Regions from separate parts of the Paenibacillus sp. FSL L8-0641 genome, predicted to be linked through region 1. Evidence: riboswitches for the same ligand, from Rfam matches in the RefSeq annotation. Region 1 holds a riboswitch; each other region holds the start of a gene.
What was found. Region 1 has a riboswitch for cyclic di-AMP ahead of MKY16_RS19775 (TrkH family potassium uptake protein). Riboswitches for the same ligand answer to the same signal wherever they lie in the genome.

Region 2: it holds a riboswitch for cyclic di-AMP, as region 1 does, so the genes downstream of both, MKY16_RS00140 (3D domain-containing protein) here and MKY16_RS19775 (TrkH family potassium uptake protein) in region 1, are expected to answer to the same signal.
Region 3: it holds a riboswitch for cyclic di-AMP, as region 1 does, so the genes downstream of both, MKY16_RS06790 (hypothetical protein) here and MKY16_RS19775 (TrkH family potassium uptake protein) in region 1, are expected to answer to the same signal.
Region 4: it holds a riboswitch for cyclic di-AMP, as region 1 does, so the genes downstream of both, MKY16_RS00535 (C40 family peptidase) here and MKY16_RS19775 (TrkH family potassium uptake protein) in region 1, are expected to answer to the same signal.

What each region holds. Positions count from the first base shown of each region.
Region 1 covers NZ_JBBOUW010000001.1:4,366,990-4,370,972, forward strand. Annotated here, with positions in the region: gene MKY16_RS19770 (potassium channel family protein) at 1-110, opposite strand, end outside; gene MKY16_RS19775 (TrkH family potassium uptake protein) at 129-1,469, opposite strand; cyclic di-AMP (ydaO/yuaA leader) riboswitch at 1,883-2,036, opposite strand; gene MKY16_RS19780 (CPBP family intramembrane glutamic endopeptidase) at 2,298-3,983, shown strand, end outside.
Region 2 covers NZ_JBBOUW010000001.1:28,373-32,355, reverse strand. Annotated here, with positions in the region: gene rsmA (16S rRNA (adenine(1518)-N(6)/adenine(1519)-N(6))-dimethyltransferase RsmA) at 1-34, opposite strand, end outside; gene rnmV (ribonuclease M5) at 42-587, opposite strand; gene MKY16_RS00140 (3D domain-containing protein) at 734-1,882, opposite strand; cyclic di-AMP (ydaO/yuaA leader) riboswitch at 2,154-2,436, opposite strand; gene MKY16_RS00135 (TatD family hydrolase) at 2,638-3,408, opposite strand; gene MKY16_RS00130 (HD domain-containing protein) at 3,451-3,983, opposite strand, start outside.
Region 3 covers NZ_JBBOUW010000001.1:1,501,405-1,505,387, forward strand. Annotated here, with positions in the region: gene MKY16_RS06775 (hypothetical protein) at 1-176, opposite strand, end outside; tRNA gene MKY16_RS06780 (tRNA-Leu) at 519-601, shown strand; gene MKY16_RS06785 (glutathione peroxidase) at 748-1,233, opposite strand; cyclic di-AMP (ydaO/yuaA leader) riboswitch at 1,700-1,872, shown strand; gene MKY16_RS06790 (hypothetical protein) at 1,988-2,383, shown strand; gene MKY16_RS26100 (potassium-transporting ATPase subunit F) at 2,567-2,644, shown strand; gene kdpA (potassium-transporting ATPase subunit KdpA) at 2,794-3,983, shown strand, end outside.
Region 4 covers NZ_JBBOUW010000001.1:133,705-137,687, forward strand. Annotated here, with positions in the region: gene MKY16_RS00520 (hypothetical protein) at 112-405, shown strand; gene MKY16_RS00525 (4a-hydroxytetrahydrobiopterin dehydratase) at 523-822, shown strand; gene MKY16_RS00530 (GNAT family N-acetyltransferase) at 901-1,407, opposite strand; gene MKY16_RS00535 (C40 family peptidase) at 1,710-2,210, opposite strand; cyclic di-AMP (ydaO/yuaA leader) riboswitch at 2,216-2,353, opposite strand; gene MKY16_RS00540 (hypothetical protein) at 2,630-3,457, opposite strand; gene MKY16_RS00545 (M1 family metallopeptidase) at 3,469-3,983, opposite strand, start outside.

The sequences.
Region 1 (3,983 bases):
TCCTCATTCCGGTCAATGCCTAGCACCTCGCACCCCATATCCACCAATTGCAAAGCCAGGCTTGAGCCAAACCGCCCCAAGCCAATAACTACAAACTGCTGCGTCTTCATATCTACTCGAAAACTCCCTTATCCTATAATCATTTTACCTTCCGGATGACGATATAATTCTTTACCCTTTTTCGGCCCCAGTGCATAAGCTAGCGTGAGTGGCCCCAGTCTACCTGCAAACATCGTCAGGGTAATCACCAGCTTGCCTATGACTGTCAAATCAGGTGTAAGCCCCATCGACAGCCCCACCGTACCAAACGCAGATACCGTCTCGAACAAGATCATCAGAAAATGATGATCTTCGGTTGCCGACAAAATCATCGTCACCCCGATCACGAACAGCAACCCCAGCAGTGTAATGGTCAAAGCCTTGTAAATTCGTCCCTGCGCAAGTCGGTACTTGAACAGTACAATATCTTCCCGCCCCCGCAGCATCGAAATCACCGCTCCAATGAGCAGGGCGAATGTTGTGGTCTTAATCCCGCCTCCAGTAGAGCCAGGAGAAGCCCCGATAAACATGAGTATGATGATAAAAAACTGCGTAGCCTGCCGCAAGCCTGCAATGTCCAAGGTATTGGCACCTGCGGTACGGGGAGTAACGGACTGGAATAAAGATCCCAATAGCTTACCACCCCAATCAAGCGAGCCGAGAGTCTTCGGATTCGTAAACTCAAATACAAAAATCACGAGCGTGCCGACTACAATCATAGCGCCCGTCATGCTGAGTACCACCTTGGTATGCAAGGACAGTCTCTTGCGCTTGCGATATTCTGCCAGGTCTGACATCACTACAAAACCAATGCCGCCTGAAATAATCAAAAACATGGCTGTAAAATTAACAATCGGATCATATACATAACCTGTCAAGCTGCGAAATTCACCGAATAAATCAAAACCAGCATTGTTAAACATGGAGATGGCATGCCAGATTCCAAAATAAATCGCCCTGCCTACGGGCATATCAAAGGACCAGCGAACCGAGAATATCGTAGCGCATACGCCTTCAATAACCAGTGAGTACAGTAATACCTTACGGATTAACCCGACAATTCCCTCTACAGAAGTCTGATTCATCGCTTCCTGCAAAATGAGACGCTCCCGCAGGGAAATCCGACGCTTGAACACCAGTGCAATCAAGGTAGCCATGGTCATAAAGCCTAGGCCGCCGATCTGAATGAGCGCCACGATAACAACTTGACCAAAGGTTGTAAAAAAGGTCCCCGTATCCTTTACGACAAGCCCTGTAACACAGGTCGCGGAAGCGGCAGTAAACAAAGCGTCTATAAACGCAAGTGGCTTTCCTGTTGTATTGGAGATCGGCAGCATTAACAATAAACTACCTATTAGAATGATAATGGCAAAGCCCGCAACGAATATCTGCGGTGGAGAAAGCCGGAGCCAGCTTGCATTGGGATTCATCTATTCATCACTTCTCTCCTAATCCTTAAAACTATAAAAACAGTGATTTAATACGGTGTAAGCTCGCTACGCGTTCCATTTGATCTTCCGATCGTCGTTGCCCCTGAATTTTTTGATTTTTCCAAACCTTAGTTAACTATAATTAGCATTCCCTGAATACAGGAAGAATGCATGTCAAGCACTACTCGGCCCCCTGTGCTATTGGCGGGCAGTAGCGAAGGGGGCAGAATTGTTCTGAAGAAGCGAAGCGTTTGCCTTTATCTCCGGATTTTAACCATTAAAGGGGGTATACAATCAAAAAATCCGGGGATAACAGCAATCGGAAGAATAATCTGCACCCGCAGCGGTCTATCTAACCAATCCAAACACTTTTATACGCACAAAAAAAGACACCGGAAAACCGAGTGCCTGACTTGGTTCCTGCTCATAGCCTACGAGGTTAGCTGACGGATTCGGGCAGCACAGTATGCCCTATTTACACTTCCGATCCACCAGTGATCGGCTGTAAAATTCACCCCAGTAACATGGTTCCCCCGTTTTCCCATAGAAATTCGGCTCAACTGTATATCATTACCTATGTATTTTATAGGCATTGCCTCAAGATTATAATCCTTCTATATCCAGATCACAAAACCGATTTCGTCGAAAAAACGTGAAATTGGCTTTATTTTGCGAATGGGCATCGTTTAATCGCAGCTTATCTTATTTTATTGGAACTTTAAAGTGCTTTCACTCTATTTTCATGAATATCGCTGGTCTGTTGGCGGGAACCTGTGCAGTATGATATCTTTAATGGATGTTCTTATTTACAGATTAAGGAGGAAACTCATGAATCCTATCGGGAAACCGGTCGTGCTCACGGCCAACTTCAAAAAATTAGGCTTGCTGGGCGGGATTGGCCTGATTTGCTTTTTTATCTTTCAATTGCTTATTCCCTCGCTTAGCAATCCAAGTCCAGAATCAGTAATGAATGCAAAGGTCATCAGCAAACAAGAAGCGGTTATACACGCATTGGACTTCGCCCGCTCCGAGCTGGGATATACTGAATCACAGCCAGAGAAGCCTCTGGTGACCTATCAGGCCGAAACAGATTTGTACGGTTATTTATCTAGAGAAAAACTGCTTCAACAGTACGACCGTACATGGAAGAAAAATTACCCTTACGAAACCTTTCGGGTCGATCTGCCTGAATCCTCAGCGAAGAGCAAGCTGCAAATTCACGTAGATTTATCCACTGGGAAGGTCGTTAGTTTTAAACGGATCACCTCCAGCACCAATTACACGCAGGCTGATATTTCTACGGATGAACAAGCACGTAACAGGCTTGTACGTGTGGCTGAGGACGGCATGACGCTTGAAGCCAAGGAGCAGGCGGCCGCTGTATGGGTGAAGCGCTTTGGCTTTAAGCCGGCGGATTTAAAGCTCGCGACCACTGAACAAGAAGGCGGATTAAAGTATACCATAGACGATAAAAAAATCGGCGCCTCGGTACTTACACTGGCTTTTACTTTTGAAAACGGTGATGTTCGCTCCTTCACTCAAAGCTTTTCGGCCCCGTCGTCCTATACCGATTATATCGAAAAGCAAACATTTTGGGCGAATTGGATGACCTATGCGGGTTATGCCCTGTTTAGCTTTGCGCTGGGTGTACTTGCCATTGTGTATGCATCACTCACCCGACGACATACTTCATTTGTACGCGGCATTGTTCTATCCGTTATATACTTTATTGCTAGTATAGCTGGGACCATGAACATGCTGCCTTTATTGCAAGCAGAAGCAGGCGGTAAGGGCATGCTTATATTTCTTATGGTTTTCCAGATTGGTGTTACCTTCGTCATGGCTGTAGCGCTCTACTTCTCCTTGGTCGGCGGTGACGGACTTATGCGTCAGGTTGGACTGAATGCATGGCCACGTGCGAAAGAGCCGGGCTACGGGCTGTATGTGCTTCGCAGTATGTATGTCGGCTACTTGTGGGCCTTTATTTTACTCGGGGTACAATCCATTTTATTCTTTATACTGGAGCGCACATTTAATACATTCTCCACAACAGATGCCACGCAATCCCCTTACAATATGGCTTATCCATGGCTGCTGCCAATTATGGCCTGGATGGCAGGTATTGGAGAAGAGACTGTCTACCGTCTGTTTGGTATTCCGATGGTCAAAAAAATAGTGAAAAATACTTTTGTTGCTTGTCTGATCACCACGCTGATTTGGGCACTGGGACATACACTTTATCCGATCTATCCAGTGATTTCCAGACCTATTGAGCTGACTTTTCTTGGTTTGCTGTTCAGTTTTGTGTTCCTGCGTTACGGCTTTATTGCCGCTATGTTCAGCCACGTTATTTTTGACAGCATTCTAATGGGACTTAGTGTGATAAGTCTGGGAGACACTGTGAATGTGAGCGCTGGTCTATTCTGGATCTTACTTCCAGCCATCGTGGGTTACATCATTTATTGGTTTAGTCCTAAAAAACCAAATCGAATGATGTTTGAACCTATACAAAAA
Region 2 (3,983 bases), 4.3 Mb from region 1:
GCCGCGGTGTTGCTATATCTTGAATTCCTGTCATACGGATATCACAATCCTTCACTTTCAATTTGTGCCAGCGCTCCGGCAAATTCCTCGCGGCTGATCTGAAATACAGAGAGCCGTTTATGTAGCTGCTTTCCGTTACAATAACCAATACCCAGCACATTCCCTAAGGCCATACGGCGTGCAGCAGCATTGGGGTGGGTGATAAGTCCAGCATCAATCAGGTCCGCCCACTCAATCAGCGGGTCGGCGCCTTCTACTGTCGTATGAACCCGTGCGAGAGCGTGTCTGATCGCTTCCGGTGAGGCATTCTCCACACCAATATCTCCTTTGCGCGTCGCTTCTGCCTCGGGTATAAAGGCCTGCTTGCAGCCGGGTACCTTGGAAGCGATAATCTTACGGATGCGCTCCCCTGCATGATCGGGATCGGTTAAAATGATGACCCCCCGCCGCTCCTGCGCCAATGCAATTTTACGCAGCGTCATTTTATTAATGGCTGAGCCGCCAGTTTCTATCGTATCCGCTTCAACAGCGCGGCGAATGGCCACCGTATCATCCCGGCCCTCTACCACAATCACTTCCTTGATCATTTGCATTTCCCTCCACTGCTACACAGCAAGCTATATTTATCTTTCCCTGCTTTTGAAAACAAAATAAGAAGAGGATATCCTCTTCTTAGCATGGCATAACTATGTTGTTAATACTATCGCATTGCCCTCAACATACACAACCTGTTTTAGTTGATTTCAGGCTTTACCGGTCCGATAACATATACGGTTTTACCGTGCTTACGACCAAATTGGTTGGCTCGGCTCAAACTCTCATAATACACATCGATTTTGTGGCCTTTAATCGCGCCACCGGTATCCTCCGCACGGCGGAAGCCCACCCCTTCGATATACACCCACCAGCCGATTGGAATTATACTCGGATCGACAGCGATGGTACGGCCTTCCGTCACGCGCGTGCCGGATGCAGTACGTGTACCGATACCTGGCTCCTGTGAGGAATACGCCGTCATGGAGACATTTTGTAAAACTTTGCTATATTTAAAATTGACGCCTGCTTTACGGACAGCACTGCCCGAACTAACCGTTGTTGTCTTAACCGCATCATTGGGACCGACGGAAGCAGCAAGAACGACCGGCTTTTTCTTCGTTCCTACCGCAATAACCTTATCCACACGGTTCTGTGCAACTTCCTTGTTAACCAGCTGTTTGGATACCAACTTTCCATCATGATATACCTTTTGAACGTGCTGGACTACCACACCCGATTTGCCGCTTTGAATGACCCGATTATCGCCTTTATAAAGACTTGGATCGGCCGTTTTGATGACCTGATAAGGCACCTGTTTTTTCTGTTCGACCTGCTGTTTCTTCACACGGACGATTTTTATGTCCATGTTAGACGAAACAGAGGCATCCAACGCAGGATAAACTTTATCCGTTGACGATAATTTATAGCCCGAGGTACGAATGGCACCTTCTACTGTATTTTCTGTTGTGTACAGCTTTTTCGTCTCATTGCCTGAAGATACTTTAACTTGATTGGCACGTTTAATGACTACGCGGTCCCCATCCTGTACTGCTCCATTTAGCGGCATAGAAATTGTATCATGCGGCTGAAGTGAAATGGAATGCTCGCTCAGCAAATCTTGAAGCTTGGATTCCCGGGTTTCTACCGCAGATGCCTTGCCATCAATGACAAAAAAGACTTGTTTTTTAGATTGCGTGTACATCAGAATTGAAATCATAATCGTTAGCGCGATTAGAAAAATAGCAACCAAAGCAGCCTGGCGCACATTCTCTTGCTTCCAACGCAATACGTAAGACATGCTGGATGAGCGTGACTCATGGGTCTCCTCTTTTTGGAAAATGCCCATTTCCTCCGTCCTCCTTACATAGCCCGCCGTCTGGAGTAAGACATAGTTGAGATTTGACGTGACTATAACAGATTTTCTACAAGACAAGCCCAAACTGCGACTGTCCTGCACCATGTACCCGTCTTCGCGGCATGCTGTCCTCCCCTGTTTAACCACAGTATGATGACAGATTTTCTTTTATTCACAACAAAAAAAGCCAAAGAAAGAGACTAGAGAGCTCTTTCGTGGCTTCCGGCATGTGTGAATATGCGGGAAAACTCATGCACGAGATGGCTTCTCTCTTGTTACGCTTACGGGGTTAGCTGTCGGGTTCGGACGTAGAGAGTCGCCCTAGCTTGGGTCAACCGCTCATGGCGGTCGCCTTCACATTCACCCCGAAGACCCAGAAAGAAATCGAAATACGGCTCCTCTACCTGTTCAATCCCATCTGGGAAAAGAATTTAGGTCGAGCCGGCTGGCGGAAGAGACGTTCCCTTCTTGCACATAAGCCGGACGTACTGTAAGCCATATCGGTTCCCCCGTTCCCTGTAAAAGGGACTCAGCGAGACTGGTTCATGAAATGACTTGTTGATGTTTACATTCAAACAACAATTCACTGAAAAGATGATATCCTGTTTCCATGCATGTTGTAAAGCAGGTTTCAAGTACATTTTTCAAAATATTCGGTTAAAATATTGTAATATTCTCGAGTTTCCTGCAACAAATTCATGATTAGCTTCGTCTATCTCTTTATTTTGATCGATTTCTTCGCTTTTTTATTGAATGTCAAATCGTTCCAAGGCATTTTGGGTCGTTATTGACACTAATTCCTCCACTGTAATCCCCTTAATTTGGGCTGCAGCCTCTGCTACCAGTCTCACATGCGCAGACTCATTTCGCTTCCCGCGAAACGGATGCGGCGTCAGGTAGGGCGCGTCCGTTTCAATGAGCAGACGGTCCAGTGGCACCTGTGCCAGCACCTCTTTTGGCTGCTTGGCATTTTTAAACGTAATAGGACCACCGAAGGAAAGGTGAAATCCCATATCCAGCACCATTTGGGCTGTCTCCCAGCTCCCAGAAAAGGAGTGCATGACTCCGCCAATCTCACTCGCTTTTTCCTCACGCAAAATCTTAACAATATCTTCATGGGCATCCCGGTTATGAATAACAATGGGCATTTTGAGCTCACGAGCCAGACCAATTTGATTTCGAAACACCCGATGCTGAACATCCTTCGGTGATGTATCCCAATAATAATCCAGACCGATCTCTCCGATGGCTACGACCTTCTTATGACTGCATAACGATGCAATCCATTCTAAATCGCCCTCTTGCATTGTAATCGCATCCTGCGGGTGCCATCCAACTGCCGCATAAATAAAATCATACGTCTCGGCCAATTTCATGGTGGATGGAATGGTCTCACGATTAAATCCGATATTGATCATCCGCGTTACTCCTGATTCGACAGCACGTGCTATAACTTCTTCACGATCTTCGTCAAATTGTGGCGCATCCAAGTGAGTATGAGTGTCGAACAAATCCAAGGTTTACATCTCCTTTTTTTACTTACATTTCTATATAGTTGTCTATTCTTTGACAAAATAATTCCTTATTTCGGCAGGAAGCCTGTCTTTTACCGCGTTCAATTTATTCTGGGGAAAATACATATGATATTTCCCTCGGTGAATACCACTTATGGAGCGCACAATTTCCGAAACTTCGGATATTTCACTCACCTCGCCCTGACGTCCAAGCAGTAAAATCTGGTTGTCCGTCGAGCCACCCTGCCGAAACACATCATAAGGAAGATCCGTCGGAAAATCAATTTCAAAATCATATTCAGGGTGCAAACCAGCCTCTTCCAAAGCTTTCCGAATACTGTCAATGGTATCTGTATCCATATTTTCAATCTCTACATATTTATACAATCTACGGTCCATAAAGCGGCTGCTCAAATCACTTAAAATTTCGTCCTTTTCTCGTTTCCACTGGCTAAATACGGTCTGAATTAATGACTCATCGAGCATCAGATATTGCTCTACTGTAAGCTCTCCTTTCAACAGATCCGGCAGCGGGTTCAGCAGAAAACCAAACTCATATCCATTTTTAGACAATTCCT
Region 3 (3,983 bases), 2.9 Mb from region 1:
ATTGCAGCAACTTGTTTTCTGTACCTTTGTGCTTTGCGGGTGCCGTGAATCAGATTGGACAAGCGTGAAGGCGGAATATTGTGTGTCTCACAAAATGTTTTCTGATCCAGTCGAAGTTCGACAAGCCGTTGTTTGATGGCCCACCCGAAGGAGGTGACAGGCATTTTGTTGTTCAAAAGAAATCGCCCCTTACGGATTCTTACGGAATAATTGGTGTGTTATAATAATCATCAGTAAACATGTTAGAATTAACCATCTGAAACTATGATACACTTTTATACGTGTTTTTACAATCGTAAATACGTTATTTTGTCAAATTAATTACTTAGTTAAGTGCCAGGTGGTTCTGATAATCCGTAAGGGGGCAACATTAATGCATAGTTCAGCAAGCGGTTATCTTTATACAGGACGGTATTATTATCGCTCATATATGTAAGTTAAAATAATTATAATATTTTTGTTTACAAATAGTTGATGAGAGAGTATAATAAATCTGTTGCCTCAATACATTATGATTTGCGGTCGTGGTGGAATGGCAGACACGCTATCTTGAGGGGGTAGTGGGCGTACGCCCGTGGAGGTTCGAGTCCTCTCGACCGCATTATATGCAAGACCTAGTTAAAAAAGCATCCTGACACGGTTTACGTGAAAGGATGCTTTTTTTTGTTAAGTATTTTTCGTTATATTCTTTAGCCACGGAAGCCACGGTTGCAACAGGTCGTTTATTAACTGTGATAATGAAGAATGTCAGTTTTGCTGCAAAAGCTTCTCTATATCTCCCGCCAGCTTATCTGGAGTAGTTTGCGGTGCATAGCGCTTAAATACGTTACCTTCTCTTGTAATTAAGAATTTAGTAAAATTCCATTTGATCGCTTTGGACCCTAATACCCCCGGAGCTGTTTGGGTCAGGTAGCGAAATAAGGGGGGTGCTTGATCGCCATTGACATCTGTCTTGGCGAACATCGGAAAGGTGACACCATATTTGATCTGGCAAAACTCGGAGATCTCCTCACTGGAACCTGGCTCTTGTTTGGCAAACTGGTTGCTGGGAAATCCCAAAATTTCGAGCCCCTGTTCATGATACTGGTCATATAGCTCTTGTAGCGCTTTGTATTGGGGGGTTAACCCACATTTGCTGGCAGTGTTCACGATAAGCAGAACGTTCCCTTCAAATGTGGATAACGGAATTTGTTTCCCTTGCAGGGTTTGCGCATCATATTCATAAACGGTCATAGCATCTCTCCTCATTCAATATCCAGCAATTAAATTGTAGACAATTCAAAGAAGGGTTGCAAGTCTGGAAAAGCTGTATAAAGACCTCAGGCGCTGTAAAATCGTATTTTGCTCAAAACAGTAAATCGCACCGCAAATGGAGCGAATTAAGGTGTTTCTTCTTATAAAAGTGGGTTCAATCGGTGTTTAGCTGGTACATATAGCGTATTTTCTTCTCTTTTTACAAAAAAAGGCCAATAACGCTTTACCCTACGCCAATATTGACATGCTTGTCATTTTCAAAAAAGGATGAAAAACAGAGATTGAAGGAGCTGTGAGAGGCATAGTTGCATTGTAAGCGTTATTATTCATCTTCTATGCTCTAAAGGCCGATTTATAACCCTGCAGTTGAGCTTTACAGTCTTCCATGCGCGGGTGTATGATTCAAGACGTAATTTCAAATTAACTTGAATGAAGCAACAACGAAATGTCTACAGCGCTGAATTTTGCAGTTGCAAAAGCGGGGGAACCAATCGAGACTGTACGGCTTCGGAAGCCGTGTGTCTCATGGGGTGAATTTTCCGGTCAAGTGCCAGAAATAGGGCGACTCTCACGTCCGAATCCGACAGCTAACCTCGTAAGCGTACAGGGAGAGGCAACAAACCGCCGTGTGCAGCCATGGTTTATTTTATCATGGATATGTCAGAAGCCGGAGGAAAGCCTTTTTCCTTCGGCTTCTTTTTGTTGTCTTTTTATACCGGGAGAGGAGCTACTGATGGAAGGTCGGTTAATTATTGTCACTGCACCGAATGAAGCGGGCAGAAGTTTTGTGAAATTGCTTATTTTTAAAAAATTGGCGTTTGCAGTTCTCACGAATAGCGCCCAGGAGGAACGACAGCTCAAAAAAATGGGTGTGGAGCACATTGTCCGCATCAATACCATGCAAGCGGGAAAATGGAATTTTCCAAAAAAAGAAATTGGTAGTGTGTATTTGTTCGAGAACAGCTTGAATCTGACTTGCCGTTTCCTGCAAATATGTCGACCACTAACATCGGAATCGATCTATGTTATTACACACGGCTGTAATCCACAAGGAATTTATCGGGGATTGGGAGCGGACCATGTGATCTACACATTGAACGGAGAGGTGGGTTTTCTGCTGAACGGATAAGCACTTATGACATAGTTGTTTTATGATTTTATGATGGAATAAGAATGGCGATCTGAGGACCGATACGGAGGGTATAAACATGATGGATATATACATGCTGCTCGTCATGGCTGTGAGTTATGGAGTGATACTGCTGTTTGTACGCTGGTGTGATGCGCAGACCTCTAAAGGAGGACGAAGAGGATGATCGTTATACTCGGGCTTACAGCTATTGTGTTTATGTATTTAATCTACGCACTCCTGAACCCTGAAAAGTTCTAGTCACTTGTAGGGATAGAGCGGGCGGGAACAACAGATCTGAGCATTAAAGCATATTGGTAGCAGTTTTTCGCAAACGTGTGCACTTCATAGATGGTCTGAATCGGGTCTGTTGTTCCAAACGCAGGAGCATTTTGAAGGAGGAATAGAGGATGGAGCTGCTTCAAATTGGAATTGTGATCGTTATATTGCTGCTCTTGGTAAAGCCAATGGGTACATATATGTATCATGTATTCTCGAATGAACCGAATCGGACGGATCGGATTTTTGGCAGAACAGAAAAGCTGATTTATAAGGTAGTAGGCTTGAAGAAAGTGGAGAGCATGCGTTGGACTACGTATGTTATGAGTTTCATTGCTACGAACGCCGTGCTTGTGGCAATCAGCTACTTGCTGTTGCGTTTACAGGGAATGCTTCCCGGTAATCCGGCTGGAAACAGTAATATGGAAGCATCACTAGCTTTTAATACGGTAATCAGCTTTATGACGAATACGAATCTCCAACATTATAGCGGAGAAAGCGGGCTTACGTATCTGACACAGATGGCGTTCGTCACGATGATGATGTTCACTTCGGCTGCTTCCGGTTTTTCGGTTGCTGCGGCTTTTATGAGAGGATTGACGCGGCGCGGTGAAGGGATGGGCAATTTCTTTCAAGATTTTATTAAAGCTATTATAAGGATTTTCCTGCCGCTGGCCTTTGTGCTTACGCTGGTGCTGGTCGGATTGAAGGTACCGCAGACGCTACAGCCTACGGCGGATCTTACGACGCTGAGCGGAACACAACAGCAAATTTCTATGGGACCCATTGCTTCTCTGGAGTCCATCAAGCATTTGGGGACGAACGGGGGCGGTTATGCGGGAGCTAACTCTGCGCATCCTTTTGAGAATCCAAGTCCTTGGACGAACGTGCTGGAAATTTTGGCAATGTGGGTAATGCCGGCTTCGTTGCCGTATACCTTTGGATTGTTTGCCCGTAATCGTAAGCAGGGCTGGATTATTTTTAGCTCCATGATGGTATTGTTTCTTATTTTTCTATCCATTACGTATGTATCTGAGAAGACAGGTAATCCGTTAATCCAGACACTGGGTGTGGATGCTTCTCAGGGAAGCATGGAAGGGAAAGAGGTTCGTTTCGGTATTGGACAATCGGCTTTATTCACTGCGGTCACAACAGCGGCAACGACAGGTTCGGTCAATAATATGCATGATACACTAACCCCGCTAGGTGGCATGGCTGCTTTGGGAGAAATGATGCTAAACGTCATTTTTGGCGGCAAGGGTGTCGGGCTGATGAATATGCTGATGTATGCGATTCTGGGTGTGTTTATATGCGGACTGAT
Region 4 (3,983 bases), 4.2 Mb from region 1:
ACAAGACGGATTATAGTATTTATCGACAAAACTCTCTTTTTTGTTAAGTGCGAATTTCCGGTATAATAAGGTGATTATGTATTGAATGGCGGAACCATTGGAGGAAATGGCATGGGAGTAAAGCATGGACGTGAGTATGAACAAATTTTGAACGATTTGACAGAGGCTGTGGGGCGCATCCCAGATAGCTATGAATTTTTTGAGATGGAAGCAGAAGATTGGGACAGGCTGGACCCGGCGGGACGTCAGGAAGTCAATGAAGCTTTGGCAGAAGACTTATTTTATGCACTGGGTACAGAGCCCACAATCACTGTAGGGAGTGGCGTTGTGATCTATGAGCCGGAGCAGCATCGTATCTATGTACTGATTGGGGACGAGGAGCTGACGTCAGTCCCTTTGATTTGAGGTCCGTCTTATGGATTTATCAACGGGGCCGTGGTAATATGTACACCAATATATCGTAGTTTTGGCCGTATTTAAGCGGTCGAAAGGCTTCCGTATAAACGGGGAGGAGTTCGTAACATGCCTTTTACACAAGAAGAGATTGAAGCACATCTGGAGAAACTGGAGGGCTGGGAGCTGGAGGAAGGACGTTGGATCGTTCGGAAATATAATTTTTCCAGTTTTATGAAAGGGATTGCATTCGTGGATGAAGTTGCCGCTATATCTGAAGCATTCAATCATCATCCATTTATTACGATTGATTACAAGACCGTGACTCTGCGTTTGACCTCTTGGGACGATGGCGGTATTATGGCCGTGGATATTAAGGAAGCCCAACAATATAATGAAGCTTTTGAAAAAATGCGTAGCAGTCATTGAGCTTGTAATGATCTGTCGTATGATGATAAAAGCGCCTTCGCTATACAACATCGTGGTTGTATGCCGAAGGCGCTTTTATCATAGAACCTGGGTTGGGTGCTCGGGACGATATACCATACAATAAAATGGTTTCTTGCCGTCGGGGGTCTGGCGTTCATAGGTATCTGTAAGCTCAAATCCAGCCGCCTTGTAGGCCCGGATAGCGCGCCCATTCCAAGTAAGCACCTCTAGATCAATTTCATTCTTCGGGTTGCGTCGTTGGGCTTCCTCTGCAATGGCACGGACAAAATCAGAGCCTTTGCCATGTCCGCATCTTTCAGGATGCATGCCAAGACCTAGCCGGGTCACACCGATCATAGGAAAATATTGAGCAAATCCCATCAGCTTGTTCTCTTCATCCAGTACGGCAACATATTGCTCTTGGCGAAGCGTGGGACTTCCAAATTCGACCTCAAGCGCCTTCATTTGTTCCCAGGGGAGCCAACCGTATATGTTATAAGGTGGATCATAGCGCCACTCACAGATTGCAGCCGCTTGATGCTCGTCCATCGGTACGATCCGATAGTTGGATATTGAGGCCGGCATGTGTTCCATCCTCCTTTTACAGGTGCTTCAATCATTAACAACAGATTGTAGACAAGTTGCAGGGGAATAGCAAGCGTGTTTATTTTATACCCAAGACGGGTATACATTCAATAAGAAGGAATTACTGCTCATATGCTCCCCCAGCGGTGACGGTAAAACCGACGATGTTCGCTAAAATTGAAACCTTTTGAGGTGTCAGTTCGTCAGTAAAGATAATCATTGCTGATGTTGTGGACATAAAAAGCCGCAATTCGATTCCGGCAGAATCAAATTGCGGCTAGAGTTAGCTTGCTGTGCGTTAGTTATTCTACGTTGTCGTCATCAGGAATATCTGAAGCTACAGAATGGTAAGCGTCTGTGCTCATAATTCTTTTTGCACCGACATAGCGGTTAGCGTAATAATTTTCGTTCAGTGAGCTAACTACTACACCACGTGAAGTCGAGGAGTGGGCAAATTTCCCTTCACCTACGAAGATACCTACATGGGAAATGCCTCTTCCTGTGGTGTTGAAGAACACCAGGTCCCCAGGCCTCATTTCATCGCGGGATACAGAAGATCCCATTTTGAATTGTGATCCAGATTGATGCGGAAGTTTAATTCCCAGTTTGTTGAATACATACATTGTGAAGCCGGAGCAATCGAATCCCTCGAGTGTAGTGCCTCCGCTTCTGTAGTTCGTTCCTTTGGCATCTTGGATGACCTGGTCCATCTTGGAGTCTGCAAATGCACTGCCGCCACCGAATGTAAAAGATGTAAAGGCAATGGCAAGACTCATAGCTGCGATCGTTAGCTTCTTCTTCAAAAAAAATATACCCCTTCCAATGCCTGCGAGGTTAGCTTAAGGATTCGGTAGAAGGTTCCCCTATGACCACTCTGTTGCGAGATCAATTCACCCAAACTGGTTCCCCCGCTTCCTAGGTGCCAGGAATTAGGCTTTACTTAAGATGTGCACCTTGGAGAGCAGTATTCACAATAACGATATTTTTGAGATAAAGGTTACAATAAAGATTACAAAGTTGTTACTATCAGTTCACTGCGATTATTGTAACAAAGTCGGCTGGCTTTGGCAAATGTTTCATTGCAAAAAGTTACAAAAAAAATCTGCTCCTAATGTCCCAGGAACAGATCTTGTTAACAGTATTCAGTTATGTGCCGTTTGCGCGGTTATGCATAAAGTTTTTTCGACAGACGGAAATGAAGTGATTAACATAAAGGAAGGGCTTAGCTTCTACTGGAGATATCGGTATGCCATAGTCTGTACTGCGAACTGATATGCCACAGCCTGACCAGACTAGTAACAAAATGATACGATTGTTGGAGAATGAGCGCGAGCATGCCAGTCCAAATCATCGCCACGGTGCCAAATAGACCGAAGACCAGCAGCACACAAGCACCGAGCAAAAGGGATATACCGACAGCTGGGAGAAGCTGGCGAAAGAAGGCGAGCAGGGACGATAGTATGGCGTGACCACCGACAGTGCCTAGTTGCATATACAGGATGCACTGCCGAATGAACCATCCGTATGCCATCCATCCCATGGCATAGGGCAACAAGTGCAGCAGGTAAGAGGGAGATTGAAGCGTACCTGCTACAATAGGGTAGAGTCTCGGTACTACCCAAAAGGCGGGAATCAGCAGCAGTCCCAACTCGATGATGTAATACAACAGCGACGACATGCCATGGCGTTTCATACCTTTGAAAAAGGACAGGCTTTGCGGCTCAGTCGCATCGGTATGCAGGCTTTGATATATTCCGGCTCTAATGAAGGGAGTGATTAGTATGCGTAGTACAGTCGCCCCTAGTAGTATCCACAAATACACATGTACTTCCCGGCTGTCCATCAGAGCAATCTGGCTCTCCATCCAAAACAAGGTCTGTCCCAGCTCGTTTTGACCCTGATCAGGATAACGGAGCAATAGCGGGATAACGGCAGACTGCACCAGTCGATAGAGAAACACCCCCCACAGTAGTCGATACAGAAATAAAATGATAACGATATAGAATCGTATGCGCACCAGCGCCCAGCCCTCTTTTATAACAGTCCGCATCTATAGACACCTCACCATGACAGACTTCCAAGCAGTGTCTCCAACAGCTTGGTTACACTTATACTCCAACGGGTTTGTTGCTTTTCGTCCAATTCGGCTTTTAAGGTATTGTTAATATGCTTGTTCTCCAGTGCAATGGTATATAGGGGATCAAGGGTTACATAGGAAACGGGAGAAGTACTTTTGATCCGAAAAGTTGTGCTTTTGCCCGCACCGTCCCAAGCCTTGAATTTCGTGGTTCCATCCTTGAAGGTAAATTGGACAGGGATCTTGGGATAATCCGCCCCTTTTTTGCTGACCGTCACGACTGCTTCATATCCATTCTCCAGCTTGTGGTTTGTGATGTGATCCACTGAAAAGTCCGCCATCTGGCCGTCATATACATACTGTTCAAAATAGTGGCTCCATGAGCGTCCGGTGACTCTCTCCACGATACGTTGAAAATCCAGTGAGGACGGATGCTTAAATCGGTACGTCTGGACGTAGGTCCGCATAATGCGATCCATTTTTTTCATACCCACCTGAC